DNA from 3 places in the Pseudohongiella acticola genome. Region 3 is predicted to be linked to each of the others. Evidence: predicted binding sites of a transcription regulator. Region 3 holds the regulator's gene; each other region holds the start of a gene.
The links. The regulator sigma-54, encoded in region 3, starts transcription at its own class of promoters, with help from an activator protein. The targets are predictions, from matches to a motif close to ANTGGCATNNANNTTGCTNT.

Region 1: the regulator sigma-54 is predicted to act here: its motif matches at 2,390-2,409, upstream of flgB (flagellar basal body rod protein FlgB).
Region 2: the regulator sigma-54 is predicted to act here: its motif matches at 2,096-2,115, upstream of PHACT_RS01875 (flagellar basal body-associated FliL family protein).

What each region holds. Positions count from the first base shown of each region.
Region 1 is NZ_MASR01000002.1:270,232-274,438, forward strand. Features, by position in the region: gene PHACT_RS13545 (flagellar hook-basal body complex protein) at 1-758, opposite strand, end outside; gene PHACT_RS13550 (flagellar hook assembly protein FlgD) at 807-1,481, opposite strand; gene flgC (flagellar basal body rod protein FlgC) at 1,503-1,943, opposite strand; gene flgB (flagellar basal body rod protein FlgB) at 1,946-2,344, opposite strand; gene PHACT_RS13565 (CheR family methyltransferase) at 2,659-3,501, opposite strand; gene PHACT_RS13570 (chemotaxis protein CheV) at 3,522-4,207, opposite strand, start outside.
Region 2 is NZ_MASR01000001.1:411,813-416,019, forward strand. Features, by position in the region: gene fliO (flagellar biosynthetic protein FliO) at 1-86, opposite strand, end outside; gene fliN (flagellar motor switch protein FliN) at 137-487, opposite strand; gene fliM (flagellar motor switch protein FliM) at 549-1,517, opposite strand; gene PHACT_RS01875 (flagellar basal body-associated FliL family protein) at 1,536-2,036, opposite strand; gene PHACT_RS01880 (flagellar hook-length control protein FliK) at 2,327-4,081, opposite strand.
Region 3 is NZ_MASR01000003.1:202,491-206,697, forward strand. Features, by position in the region: gene PHACT_RS15135 (LptA/OstA family protein) at 1-143, shown strand, start outside; gene lptB (LPS export ABC transporter ATP-binding protein) at 143-868, shown strand; gene PHACT_RS15145 (RNA polymerase factor sigma-54) at 1,067-2,617, shown strand; gene ptsN (PTS IIA-like nitrogen regulatory protein PtsN) at 2,680-3,147, shown strand; gene rapZ (RNase adapter RapZ) at 3,225-4,103, shown strand; gene PHACT_RS15160 (HPr family phosphocarrier protein) at 4,100-4,207, shown strand, end outside.

The DNA.
Region 1 (4,207 bases), on a different contig from region 3:
GCGTTAAAGTTAGTCAGGTAAGCAACACTGGTTGCGCGTGCTGTGACACCGTTAACTGCGGAGAACTGCTGCGCGACCGCGTTAGCCGATGAATGCTCGGCAACATCAACCAGACGCGTCACATTATCGCTACCAACCACACTGATCGAGTTGGCTTCATATCCGTTCTCCAATGCATCCCCGGCCGCTATCGCAACAGGCGCTGCAGAGCGACCATTGTTACTGGTGATGGTGGTGCCAACCAGCGCGGAAGGCTGTGCACTGGCGTCCAGGTTGATCACAGATGACACGGTAGTGGTAGCACGCGGTGGAATCTCACCGGTGGTCACGCGCAGATCTTCCAGCGGGCCGCCGCCAGTTGGCTGCCCGGTTGGTGACGGTGAAAAGCCCTGCAGACGTTCGCCAGAGCCGGTCACAATAAAGCCGTTTCGGTCAGTACCAAAGGCACCTGCCCGTGTGTAACTGACACCTGATTCACCACTCAACACGAAAAAGCCTTCACCGTTAATCGCCATATCCAGTGTACTGTTGGTGAAACTGATATTGCCCTGGTTAAAATTCTGTTTGATTTCCTGCAGCGTGACACCGCTACCGGCCTGCGTGCCACCACCGCCCAGCACTGATGCCGCGTAAACGTCGCCAAAAACAGTACGCGACGACTTAAAGCCCGTGGTACTGGAGTTGGAAATGTTGTTACCTGTAACGCTGATTTCCTGCTGCGCTGCATTGAGCGCACTCAAACCGATAATAAAACTCATGGTGACACCTCGTTAATCTGAAATTGTTTGATTTTGAATGTTGTGTTGTTAATTAATCTGGATGATGTCATCCATTGCAACCTTGCCGATACCGGCCAGGTTCAAGGTCAGGCCACCACTGGCTTCAATCGTGACGCTGTTGACATTGGCGCTCAGGTAAGTCGGAATTGAGCTGGACTCACCGCCGCTGGATGCTGATACTTCAAAATAGTAGTTACCGGGCGGGAAACGTTCATCGTTGGCATTCATTCCTGTCCAGATAAACTCCTGTTTGCCCTCTGGCTGTTGTCCCAGTTCAAAACTGTCGACAATTTCGCCGCCCTTGTTATAGACGGTCAGGGACGCTGACTGCACAGCGCTGTCAAAATCTGCCAGCACACTGATCGCACCGCTTTCTCCCAATGGACTGAAATCAGATTCCACATGAACCGGACGCCCGACCAGAGAGGTCGCCTGCAGGTGTTGTGTCGACTGGAATGCAGACGCGAACTGCTGGAAGTTGCCGCCCATTTTCTGGGTTTCTTCAAGCTGGGAGAACTGCGCCAGTTGCGCAATGAACTCACCGTTCTCTTCCGGTTTGGTCGGATCCTGGTTCTCCAGCTGGGCAACCAGCAGTTTCAGGAAGGCATCACGACCCAGCTCGTTGTTATTCTCTTTCTTCTCCTGAGCCGGCGCGTATTCGGTCAGCACTCTGGATAATGCGGTGTTGTTGTTAATTTCCATGCTCTATACTCCTGATGCCGCTCAACCCTGACCCAGCGTCAGTACACGCTGCATCATGGTTCTGGCTGCTGACATGACATCCACATTAAGCTGGAACGCCCGTGACGATGAAATCATATTGGTCATTTCTTCCACGATGTCGACGTTAGGGTAAAAAACGTACCCTTCTTCGTTTGCCATCGGATTGCCTGGTTCGTAGCGCGGTTGCAGCGGCCGTGAGTCTTCCACAATACCCGCCACACGAACGCTGGTGGATGCATTGCCATGTGCCGGATCGGCAAAGGCGTCCTGCATCGCCGCATTCATGACCGGCATGAACACCGGATGACGCGCGCGATAGGTCTGTTCAACACTGCTCGCTGCGCTGTTGGCATTGGCCATGTTACTGGCGGTGGTATTCAGTCGCAGGGACTGGGCGCTCATGCCGGAACCGGCGATATCAAACACTCCCATCAGGCTCATGCTTACTCTCCTTTCAGGGCTTTGATCATGCCCGTGAACTTGCCGTTGAGAAATTGGAAGCTGGCCTGATGCTCCAGCGCGTTGCGGGCGAACGCCGCATTTTCGATCTGCTCGTCGACGGTATTGCCGTCAACCGAAGGCTGTGATGGCACGCGATACAGCGCTGACGGATCATTCAGCCCCGGCATGCCCGTAATATGGCGGGTGTGGGTCTGCTGCATGGCAACATCACTGCGACCGGAGGTGGCCTGCGCCAGCACACTGCCAAAGTCCATATCACGGGCCTTGTATCCGGGCGTGTCAGCGTTTGCGATATTGCTTGCCAGCATGCTTGTGCGCTGGGTCCGCAGCGTGAGGGCATGTTCGTGAACACCCAGTGCGTTTGCGAAGTTTATGGCCATCGGTGATTACCTGCTGTTAACGTTGCCGATTCGATTCAGCAAGAAATAGCAAGACCCGTGCCATGAATTAATATGACTATTTTTCAAAGAGTTAGGTTATAAAACAAAGGCCGGCGGCAAGGGATTGCCTGAAGATTTGACCTGCTTTTGCCGCCCGCGGCCGGCAGCACTTGCCGTCCCACCGGCCCGGAGAAACGTAGCGGAGGCAGCCAATACGAGGCAACAGCCTGCGCGAAAGCGGAGTTTACGAATAGTAAATGAGCATTTTAAGCAGGCTTTTAACGACGTAGTGGCAACGCAGGTAGTTTCAACACTCAGGTGCGGTAAACACTGGTGTGGGCACTTAACCGCTCCATCTTGTACAGCTCACTGATAGCCGCCGGCAGCGACTCCGATGCCCCCAGAATAACATAGGAGCCCGGGTTCAGACTGTTGCGCATGCGGCGCAGAATATCGGCCTTGAAATCGGCAGCAAAGTAGATCAGTACATTGCGGCAGAAAATCACATCGAAACGACCCAGACTGCCGTAAGTGTCCTGCAGATTAAGCGGTCTGAAACTGACTCGCTGGGTGATGCTCTGCTTCAGGCGAAAACGGCCTTGCGGCAACTCATCAAAAAACATGCGTCGACGCGCATCAGTCAGGCCCCGGCTGACGCTGAGTCCATCGTATTCCGCTTGCCTGGCGTTATTCAGCATCGAAGTCGAGATATCAGTGCCGATGATCTCCGGGTCACGCATGAACACGCCCGGATTTCTGGCTTTGAACTCTTCAAAAATCATGCTGATGGAATAGGGTTCCTGGCCGGAGGAGCACGCAGCCGACCAGATACGCAGACTGCTGCGTTTTTCTTCCAGTATCAGCCGCGGCAGAATGACGTCACGCAGGGTTTCAAAGGGTGCATTGTCGCGAAACCAGAATGTTTCATTGGTGGTCATCGCATCAATAACTTTTTCCCGCAATCCTGGTATCGAACGCTGATTGATCCTGCTAACCAGCGCACTCAAGGTTGTTAGCTGGTGTTCTTCCAGAATACGGCGGATACGGTTTGCCACCAGATACTGTTTATTGTCTCCCAGGACAATACCACAGGCCTGATTCAGGAAAGTCCGGAAGACCTGGTAGTCCTCCAGTGCAAACTGTTGTTCATCAACCATAGTTTACTCAGATCAGTCGCTTACGCAGAAGCCTGACGCTGCTCAAGTTGTTTCAGTACGCGCTGAGCCAGTTCATCCGGGTGGAATTTGGCCAGAAAATCATCCGCACCTACTTTTTCTACCATGGCCTGGTTGAACACGCCACTCAGAGACGTATGCAACATAACATGCAATCCACTCAGGCGAGGGTCGTTCTTGATCGAAGCTGTCAATGTGTAGCCATCCATCTCTGGCATCTCGATATCCGAAATCACCAGAATATATTTGTCTGTAGGATCCTCACCAGCTTCAGCCATGGCTTTCAGATGGTTGAACGCCTGCTTGCCGTCATTCAGCACGACGGTATTGAGGCCAATAGCTTCGCAGCAACGCCTGATCTGTGTGCGCGCAACGCTGGAATCATCAACGATAAGGACTGTATTGATAGCTTCTTCGCGCACCGTTTCACTGGTGTAGCTATCGCTGAGCGCCATCGGTGCCGGTGCCACTTCTGCCAGAATTCGTTCAACATCCAGAATTTCCACCAGCTTCTTGTCTACTTCTGTCACCGCGGTCAGGTAGTGCGTGCGCCCTGAACCTTTGGGCGGTGAATGAATCGCCTCCCAGTTCATGTTGACAATACGCTCCACGCCCCGCACCAGAAAACCCTGCACCGAGTTATTGTATTCGGCAATGATGATGAATCCCTTGCCTTCATCACGCAGGG
Region 2 (4,207 bases), on a different contig from region 3:
GACCCGCCGACAAAAAAAGATCCCTGACCCGCGCCGCTTTCCGCGCTCTGTCGGGCCGTATTAACCATTGTTGCTGATTCAGCCATTTAGCTTTTCCAGGCGTTAAGACCAACGCAGCGTTGGTGCTTTACTGTATTTAACGTAGCTTCTTGATGCGCTCTGACGGGCTGATCACGTCTGTCATACGAATGCCGAACTTGTCATTGACCACAACAACTTCACCGTGCGCAATCAGCGTCCCGTTAACCAGAACATCAAGTGGCTCGCCCGCCAGCCGGTCAAGCTCGATCACCGAGCCCTGATTCAATTGCAGCAGGTTTCGGATGGTGATCGCAGTACTGCCAACCTCCATGGAAATACGGACGGGAATATCCAGAATGACGTCGAGGTCCGGTGAACCTGATTTGCTCTCATTTGTGCTGCTACCAGCCACATCCTTGCCCGGTTGTTTGTCGTCTTCCATTGCTGCCGCCCATTCGTCGGCCATTGCCTGATCGTCTTTACTCACCTTGTCTGCCTCCGCACGGCTTGCCGTGTATTTGATTCATTTACGCTTCGCGCTCGCGATGTACGCCTTCGACGGTTAGTGCCAGATTTCCATTGGAGGTTCCCAGCCGGGTTTCGAACATGGGAATACCGTTCGCCTTCAGTACGATGGTTTCCGGCATTTCAACGGGGATAACATCGCCGGCCTCCAGATCAACCACATCACGAAGGGTTATCTTTCTATCGAACAGGTTACAACTGAATTCAACGGTTGCATCCTTGATCTGTTCTTTCAGAGCTTTGCCCCAACGCTCGTCATGTTCATCAACGTCACTTTGCATACCGGCATCGAGCAGATCACGGATGGGTTCGATCATGGCATAGGGTTGCGTCACGTGAATGTCACCACCACCACCATCGAGTTCGATGTGAAAACTACTGACCACAACGACCTCGCTGGGACTCACAATATTGGCCATCGATGGGTTGACCTCAGAGCGCAGGTGATCAAATTCAAGCTTGTATACATTCCGCCATGCTTCGCCAAGATCAAGGAAGACCTGATTAAGCACCATCTGCACTACCCGTAGTTCAGTCGGCGTAAACTCGCGACCTTCGATTTTTGCGTGACGACCATCGCCACCAAAATAGTTATCCACCAGTTTGAACACCAGCTTGGCATCCAGCACGATCAAGGCGGTGCCGCGCAGTGGCCTGAACTTCACCAGGTTTAGACTGGTAGGGACATAAAGCGTATGCAGGTATTCACCAAACTTGGTAATTTGTACCCCGCCCAGGGAAACGTCGGCGGTCCTGCGCAGCAGATTGAACAGACTGATCCGGGTATACCGGGCAAAACGTTCATTGATCATTTCCAGCGTGGGCATACGACCACGCACAATTCGATCCTGACTGGTCAGATCATAGGATCGTACCGACGCCGGATCATCGTCCAGATCAGTCTCAACGGCACCATCATCGACACCATGTAATAGCGCATCAATTTCGTCTTGCGATAACAGGTCCTGCATGATTGCGTCTCCAATACCCTATTGCATCACGAAGTTGGTAAACAGCAATTGCTCAATGCCGTCGCGACCAATCTCACGCTGCAGCACCTGATTGACTTCGTCGGTCGCCATCTGTCGCAGCCGCTCGATGCCGGCCGGATCTTCAAACACCAGAATCAGTTGGGCGCTAAGCAGGTTGATCAGGTTATGCCTGATCACAGGCATGTGCTGCGTAACTGCCTGCAGCGCCTCAGCATCACGCGCCATGATCGTCACTGTCGCCTGCATGAAACGTTGTCGACCCTGATGAGGAAAATTGACGATAAATGCAGGTGACAACTCCATATACTGCACAGGCTCACGCGGCGCCACCGGCGGGGGCGCATCGGGGTCAACAACAACTTCTTCGCCACCGCTGAACAGAAAGAACCATGCCCCGCCGCCCGCAGCGGCCAACAGCACAACAGCAATGATGCCTATGAACAGTAATTTTTTACTTTTATTCGCAACCGGAACGGCTTCTTCATCATCATCGGCCATAAATAACTTTCCTGATGTCTACCTGACGTATAGTCACGTTGTACTCTTTGCAGTGAACAGAAGCAAGGCTTGTGCCACTCTCCTGACAAGTTGATAACTTATTAGGAATCAATTATATAGACATTGAGCAAAAAGGCACTCGCCAAATTAGTGACGCCAGCAAGCGAGTTGACAAGAAATATCAGACGGAGCTTTGACGCCTGCCGCGGTGGCTACCGCAGGCAGGGGTTACCGTCAGACAGGGTCAGGGTCAGACCCGGCCAGTGCAGAAGAAGTCAGCCGCAATGCGTTCAGGCGTAGAAATCGATCAGTGATTCGGACCGCACCAGAACCGGATCGCCAGCGGTTTCATCCTGATCACCAGCCCGCTCTGTCCAGTCACCAGCACGCCCTTGCTCACCTTCAGCATCGGCATCCTGCTGTTGTGCCGTCTGATCTGATACTGACACATCGGCCAGGTCCAGTCCCTGTTCCCGGAACAGATCCTGTAACCGGTTCAGTTGTTGCTCCAGCACTTCGCGCACCACTGCGTGCTGGCTAACAAAATTGACGCTGGTCTGCTGGTCTGAGGACATCTGGATCTTGACGGTCAGACTGCCCAGTTCAGGCGGATCCAGGCGGATCTGTGCCGAACTGACACCCTGACTACTCATGACCAGCAACTGCCGCCCCAAGCTGTCTGACCAGCCCTGCTGACCAAACGCAGTGTCCATGGCAAATCGTGGCAGGCCATCGGCGGTGCGAGTGACCGATTGCTGAGTAGCCTGTGATTGCGCCTGTTGTGCAGTTTCTGCCGCCAACATCCGTTGCTCAGGCCGGTTCAGTACGGTGCTGGTGTCAGCCGGCGTCGGCACCTGACTCTGGGTCGAATTGAGGTTTAGCGAAGTATCCAGCCCCGTACCCGTCGACAGAGGAGCGGACAGCTGGCTGGCGACGGCCTGGCTACGCTCCAGTGGAGCACTGGTTTTAATCAGATCTGCCGGTGCCTCCGGACCGCCATCGACCCCATTGCCGTCACCTCGGCCCGCCTGACTGAACTGGATGGACCTGAACACGCTGGCATTTGCTGCATCAGACGAGACCTTCTGCGCGCCTGGATTCAACTGCGTGTCGGTTGCCTGTTTCACTGTGTCAGCGGAATTGGCCAATCCGGCCAAGCCTTCCTCGCCCGCCAGGCCACCCGGAATGCGCGATGCCGGATTTGCAGTTCGCTGACCATCAGTGTCGGCCTCGCCCGTTAACGCGGGATAGCCTTGCCCACTGCCTGTCCCACCCAGAACAGTGGCGCCGTTAGCAGCCACCAGGCCACCGGCGGACAGACCAGCAAGCACCTGTCCGCTATCGCCAGCCGACGTCAACGGTTGCGTTAATACCTGGGCTGGGTTCTGAGCTGTGTTGTCGGCTGAGCCAGGCACTGAGGTCTGAGCCAGTGGCGACACCAATGACTGACCTGAAAGCTGCCCCTGCAATGTCAATAAGTCAGCACCTTCCGACAACTTGCCGGTCGCGCCGTCTGTCAGCAATCGCTGCGCCGGGCTATCTTCTGCCGCGGAATCGGAAGCCCCTGTTACTGCAGCTTCTCCGGTTGGTGACGAGAGCGCAGACAGCCATTGCCGCAACACAGACGGCAAAGATTGGTCATCAACAGGCAAATTATTTCCGCCTGCAAGCGGACCCATGGACATTTGCAGAAGCTCATCAACACTCCAGTCCAGATCGGACAGGGCGCCATCAAACTTGGCCAGCATGTCATCATTTCCAGCATGGGACAAGAGTACCGGGTCCGCGGCAATATCTACGCCGTGTGCGCTCAATAGCGCTCGCAAGTCAGCGGCAAAGCGACCCTCAGGATTGGCTTCACCATCATTGGCGTATGACATAAAAAGCTTATTAATCATGCCATTACCATCGACAGAAGAATCCCCATCGCTGGCCGCCTGGAGCCAGGAATTCGCTGCACCGGCAGCCGGGCCGACGCCATCCCGGGCCTTGCCCGCTGGCGATACCGCGCTAACAACTGACATTAAATCAACAGGTACCAACATGCTCAAATTCCTATTCGTAATTGCCCGGGTGCCTGACCAGTGCCTGCTCACGCAGGCGTGTTGCAGTCTGAAGGACAGGCGCCATTTCAAGAATGACATCAGAGACTCAGCAAGAAACCTGCCAAT
Region 3 (4,207 bases):
TCAATCGCGGACGCACGGCATTCGAGTGCACACGCATCAAACATATCATTGAATCCGGCGCCACTGATTCCCCGGGTCCCTGCAGTGGTCTGTTGGCCCCAACCAGCGCACAGGCCGACCAGACGGACGACAGCGAAGACTGATGGATACTCTGGCAGCCAGACATCTGGCCAAATCTTATAAAGGCCGACAGGTAGTTCGCGATGTTTCCATCAGCGTCAACAGTGGACAGATAGTTGGTCTGCTCGGCCCCAATGGCGCAGGTAAAACCACGTGTTTCTACATGATTGTTGGCCTCGTCAAGGCCGACGCCGGCAATATCCAGCTTAACGACACCGAGCTCTCCGGCCTGCCGATCTATTCACGGGCCCGTCTGGGTGTTGGCTATCTGCCACAGGACTCATCGATTTTTCGCAACCTCAGCGTTGAAGACAATATCATGGCGATCCTGCAGACCCGCAAGGATCTCAGCCCGCCACAGCGCCGGGAAAAAATGGAAAGCCTGTTGCAGGAGTTCCATATCACCCACATACGTCACAACAAAGGCATGAGCCTGTCCGGTGGTGAGCGCAGACGAACCGAAATTGCCCGTGCCCTGGCCAATGATCCGCGCTTCATCCTGCTTGATGAGCCATTTGCCGGCGTCGACCCGATATCGGTTAGCGACATAAAATCAATCATCGAACACTTGAAAATGCGCGGTATCGGTGTTCTGCTGACAGACCACAATGTCAGGGAAACACTGGATATCTGTGAGAAGGCCTATATTGTCAGTGAAGGCGGCATCATTGCCGAGGGCAGCGCCGAACAGATACTGTCCAATCAGAAGGTTCGTGATGTCTATCTGGGCGAGAAATTCCGGATTTGACCTCACGCATCGCAGCCGGACAGAGACAAGTACAGCATCGGCGAAATTTTCCCAGACAAAATTATTGCAAAATAATCCACACATCGGCATGATGCTTGCTTAGCCTAGTAAAAAAGCAAACCTAAACGTGTCGCTGCCAAAGCGGCGCATCAATCAGCGATCCCGCGACAACCGAGCAACAAAGATGTATCTGATGCCATGAAAATTTCGCTCCAGCTAAAGCTTGGTCAACAGCTGACCATGACTCCCCAGCTGCAGCAGGCAATCCGGCTTCTGCAGCTATCCACTCTGGATCTTCAACAGGAAATTCATCAGGCGCTGGAGTCCAACCCCATGCTGGAGGTTGACGAATCCCAGGACGCCGATGGCAGTGACGCCAGCTTCGACAACGACAGCAGCGAGTCAAACTCCCAGTCGGACAGCGGCAAGGACAAGTCCAGCAATAACTCAGATGACACCGGTGACAGCTTCGCCGAACAGTCATCTTCCGATGCGTCTTACGAAGCCAGCGGCGACGAATCGCACTGGGAAGACAGTATCCCGGAGCAGCTGACTGTTGACACCAACTGGGATGACATCTATCAGAACAGCTACACCAGCGGCAGCCCGGCCCCGGACAATGATGAATTTGAGTCCCGTGATGCCGCCTCCGAATCGCTGCAGGACCACCTGCTCTGGCAGTTGAATCTGACCACCATGTCAGACACCGATCGGCTCATCGCCATGGCCATCATCGACGCAGTGGATGCCAACGGCCAGCTCAGCGCCAGTCTGGACTCCATTCTGGAGGGGCTGCAGGAGCATCTGGAGATTGAAGAAGACGAAGTGTTGGCGGTACTGCACCGGATCCAGCACTTTGACCCGGTGGGTGTGGCTGCCCGCGATTTATCCGAATGCCTGCTGATCCAGCTCAATCAGGTACCAGAGACAATGGTCAACGACGCCATTCGCAATGCGCGCACGCTGGTCAAGGACCACCTGCCTCTGCTGGGCAACCGCGACTATGCCCAGGTTATGCGCCTGACCCGGCTCAAGGAACCCGAACTCCGTGATGCCATCGCCATCATCGAAAAGCTGGATCCGCGACCCGGCGCCGACATCGCGCCCTCCTCCGCTACCTACATTGTGCCGGATGTGTTTGTCACCAAGGACCCGCGCAGTGGCCGCTGGCGCGTTGAGCTGAACCCCGAAACGGCTCCCAAACTGCGCATCAATGCGGACTATGCCTCTCTGGTAAAACGCTCGGAGAACAGCACAGACAATAACTACCTGCGCGACAACCTGCAGGAAGCACGCTGGTTTCTGAAAAGCCTGCAGAGCCGCAACGAAACCCTGCTCAAGGTTGCCAGCCGCATAGTCGAGCACCAACAGGGTTTCCTGGAGAAAGGCGAAGAGGCCATGAAACCCCTGGTCCTGCATGACATCGCAGAAGCCGTGGAAATGCACGAATCAACCATTTCCCGGGTGACCACACAGAAGTACATGCACACACCGCGTGGTATCTTCGAACTTAAATATTTTTTCTCCAGCCATGTCAGCACGGCCGGTGGCGGGGAGTGTTCGTCCACGGCCATTCGTGCCCTGATCAAAAAGCTGGTGGTGGCGGAAAACCCACGTAAACCATTGAGCGACAGCAAAATCACGCAGTTGCTTGAAGAACAGGGTATCAACGTCGCCCGACGAACCATCGCCAAGTACCGGGAATCGTTGTCTATACCGCCGTCCAATGAGCGAAAACGACTGGTCTAGCGCATTGCCAGCGGCAGGCCAAGGTTCTAGAATGGCAGCCATCGGAAGATTAGGAAGCCCTGATGCAACTGAGCACAATTCTTAGCCCTGAACGCACCGTCTGTAATATGCCGGGTGTCAGTAAAAAACGTTTTCTGACATCCATCAGTGAACATATCGCAGAAAGCAGCAGCAGCCTGTCAGCAGACGCCATCTATAATGCCTTGTTGGCGCGCGAGCAACTGGGCAGCACGGGCATCGGCAATGGCATTGCCATACCTCATTGCCGGGTTCAGGAGTGCACGCAGATTATCGGCACACTGGTACAACTGGACGAAGGCATTGATTTTGATGCCATTGATTCGCAACAGGTGGATCTGCTGTTCGTGCTGATCGTGCCAGCTGAAGAAACCGACGAACACCTGCGTGTGCTGAGTGGCCTGGCGCGACTGTTCCACCAGGAAACGTTTTGTCAGGCACTGCGCGATGCCAGTAGTAGCGATGAGCTTTACCAGACGGCGATACGCTTCAGCGAGCAATCTCAAAGCTGAGCACCGTCAGGGCCCGGTCGTCGCAATCCGCTGACAGCAAAATCAAATCCAGACCTAATTAAGGCAGGCGAGCAATTGTGAGACTCCTGATCGTAAGCGGCCGCTCCGGTTCCGGCAAAAGCACCGCATTAAACATGCTGGAAGATCATGGCTACTACTGTATCGACAATCTGCCCGCCAGTTTGTTGCCGGCCTTTATCACGCGAATCTCCAGCGAAACTGTGGCCCTGCCTCGCGTTGCAGTCAGCATCGACGCCCGCAATATTCCTGATGACCTGAAGAAAGTGCCTCAGATTATTGTTGATCTGCAGGCATCCAGAATTGACACCGAAATTATTTTTCTGGATGCCAACAGCCCCACCTTGATCAAACGCTTCAGTGAAAGCAGACGCAAACATCCCTTGACCACCGAAAGCATCGGCCTGCGTGAAGCCATCAACAAAGAGCGTGAAATGCTGGAGCCAATTGCGGCACTGGCAGGTCTTTCCATCGACACCAGCACGATGTCGGTTCATGAATTACGTGCCACCGTACGAGCGCGCGTGGTTGAGAAGAAAGATTCGTCGCTGGCACTGATGTTCGAATCATTCGGCTTTAAAAATGGCGTTCCCATTGATGCCGATTTTGTTTTTGATGCCCGCAGCCTGCCTAACCCCTACTGGGACCCGGCACTTCGACCGTTGTGCGGACTGGATGAGCCGGTCAGCCAGTATTTGTCGAGCCAGGACGACGTCAACGCCATGCAGACTGATATTTTTCAGTTTCTGGAAAAGTGGTTGCCACGCATAGAGCGCAGCAATCGCAGCTACCTGACTGTGGCCATCGGGTGCACCGGCGGCCAACACAGATCCGTGTACCTGTGTGAACGTCTGAAGCAGGCATTTACCGGCCGTATCAGTAACCTGCAGGTTGTGCACCGGGAACTCTCACGCAAGGAGGCTGCACAACAGTCATGATTGAAGCCACCATCACTATCTGCAACAAGGCAGGCCTGCATGCCCGTGCCGCTGCCCGACTGGTCGGAACCGCCTCGCAGTTCAATAGCAGCGTTCGCATCGGT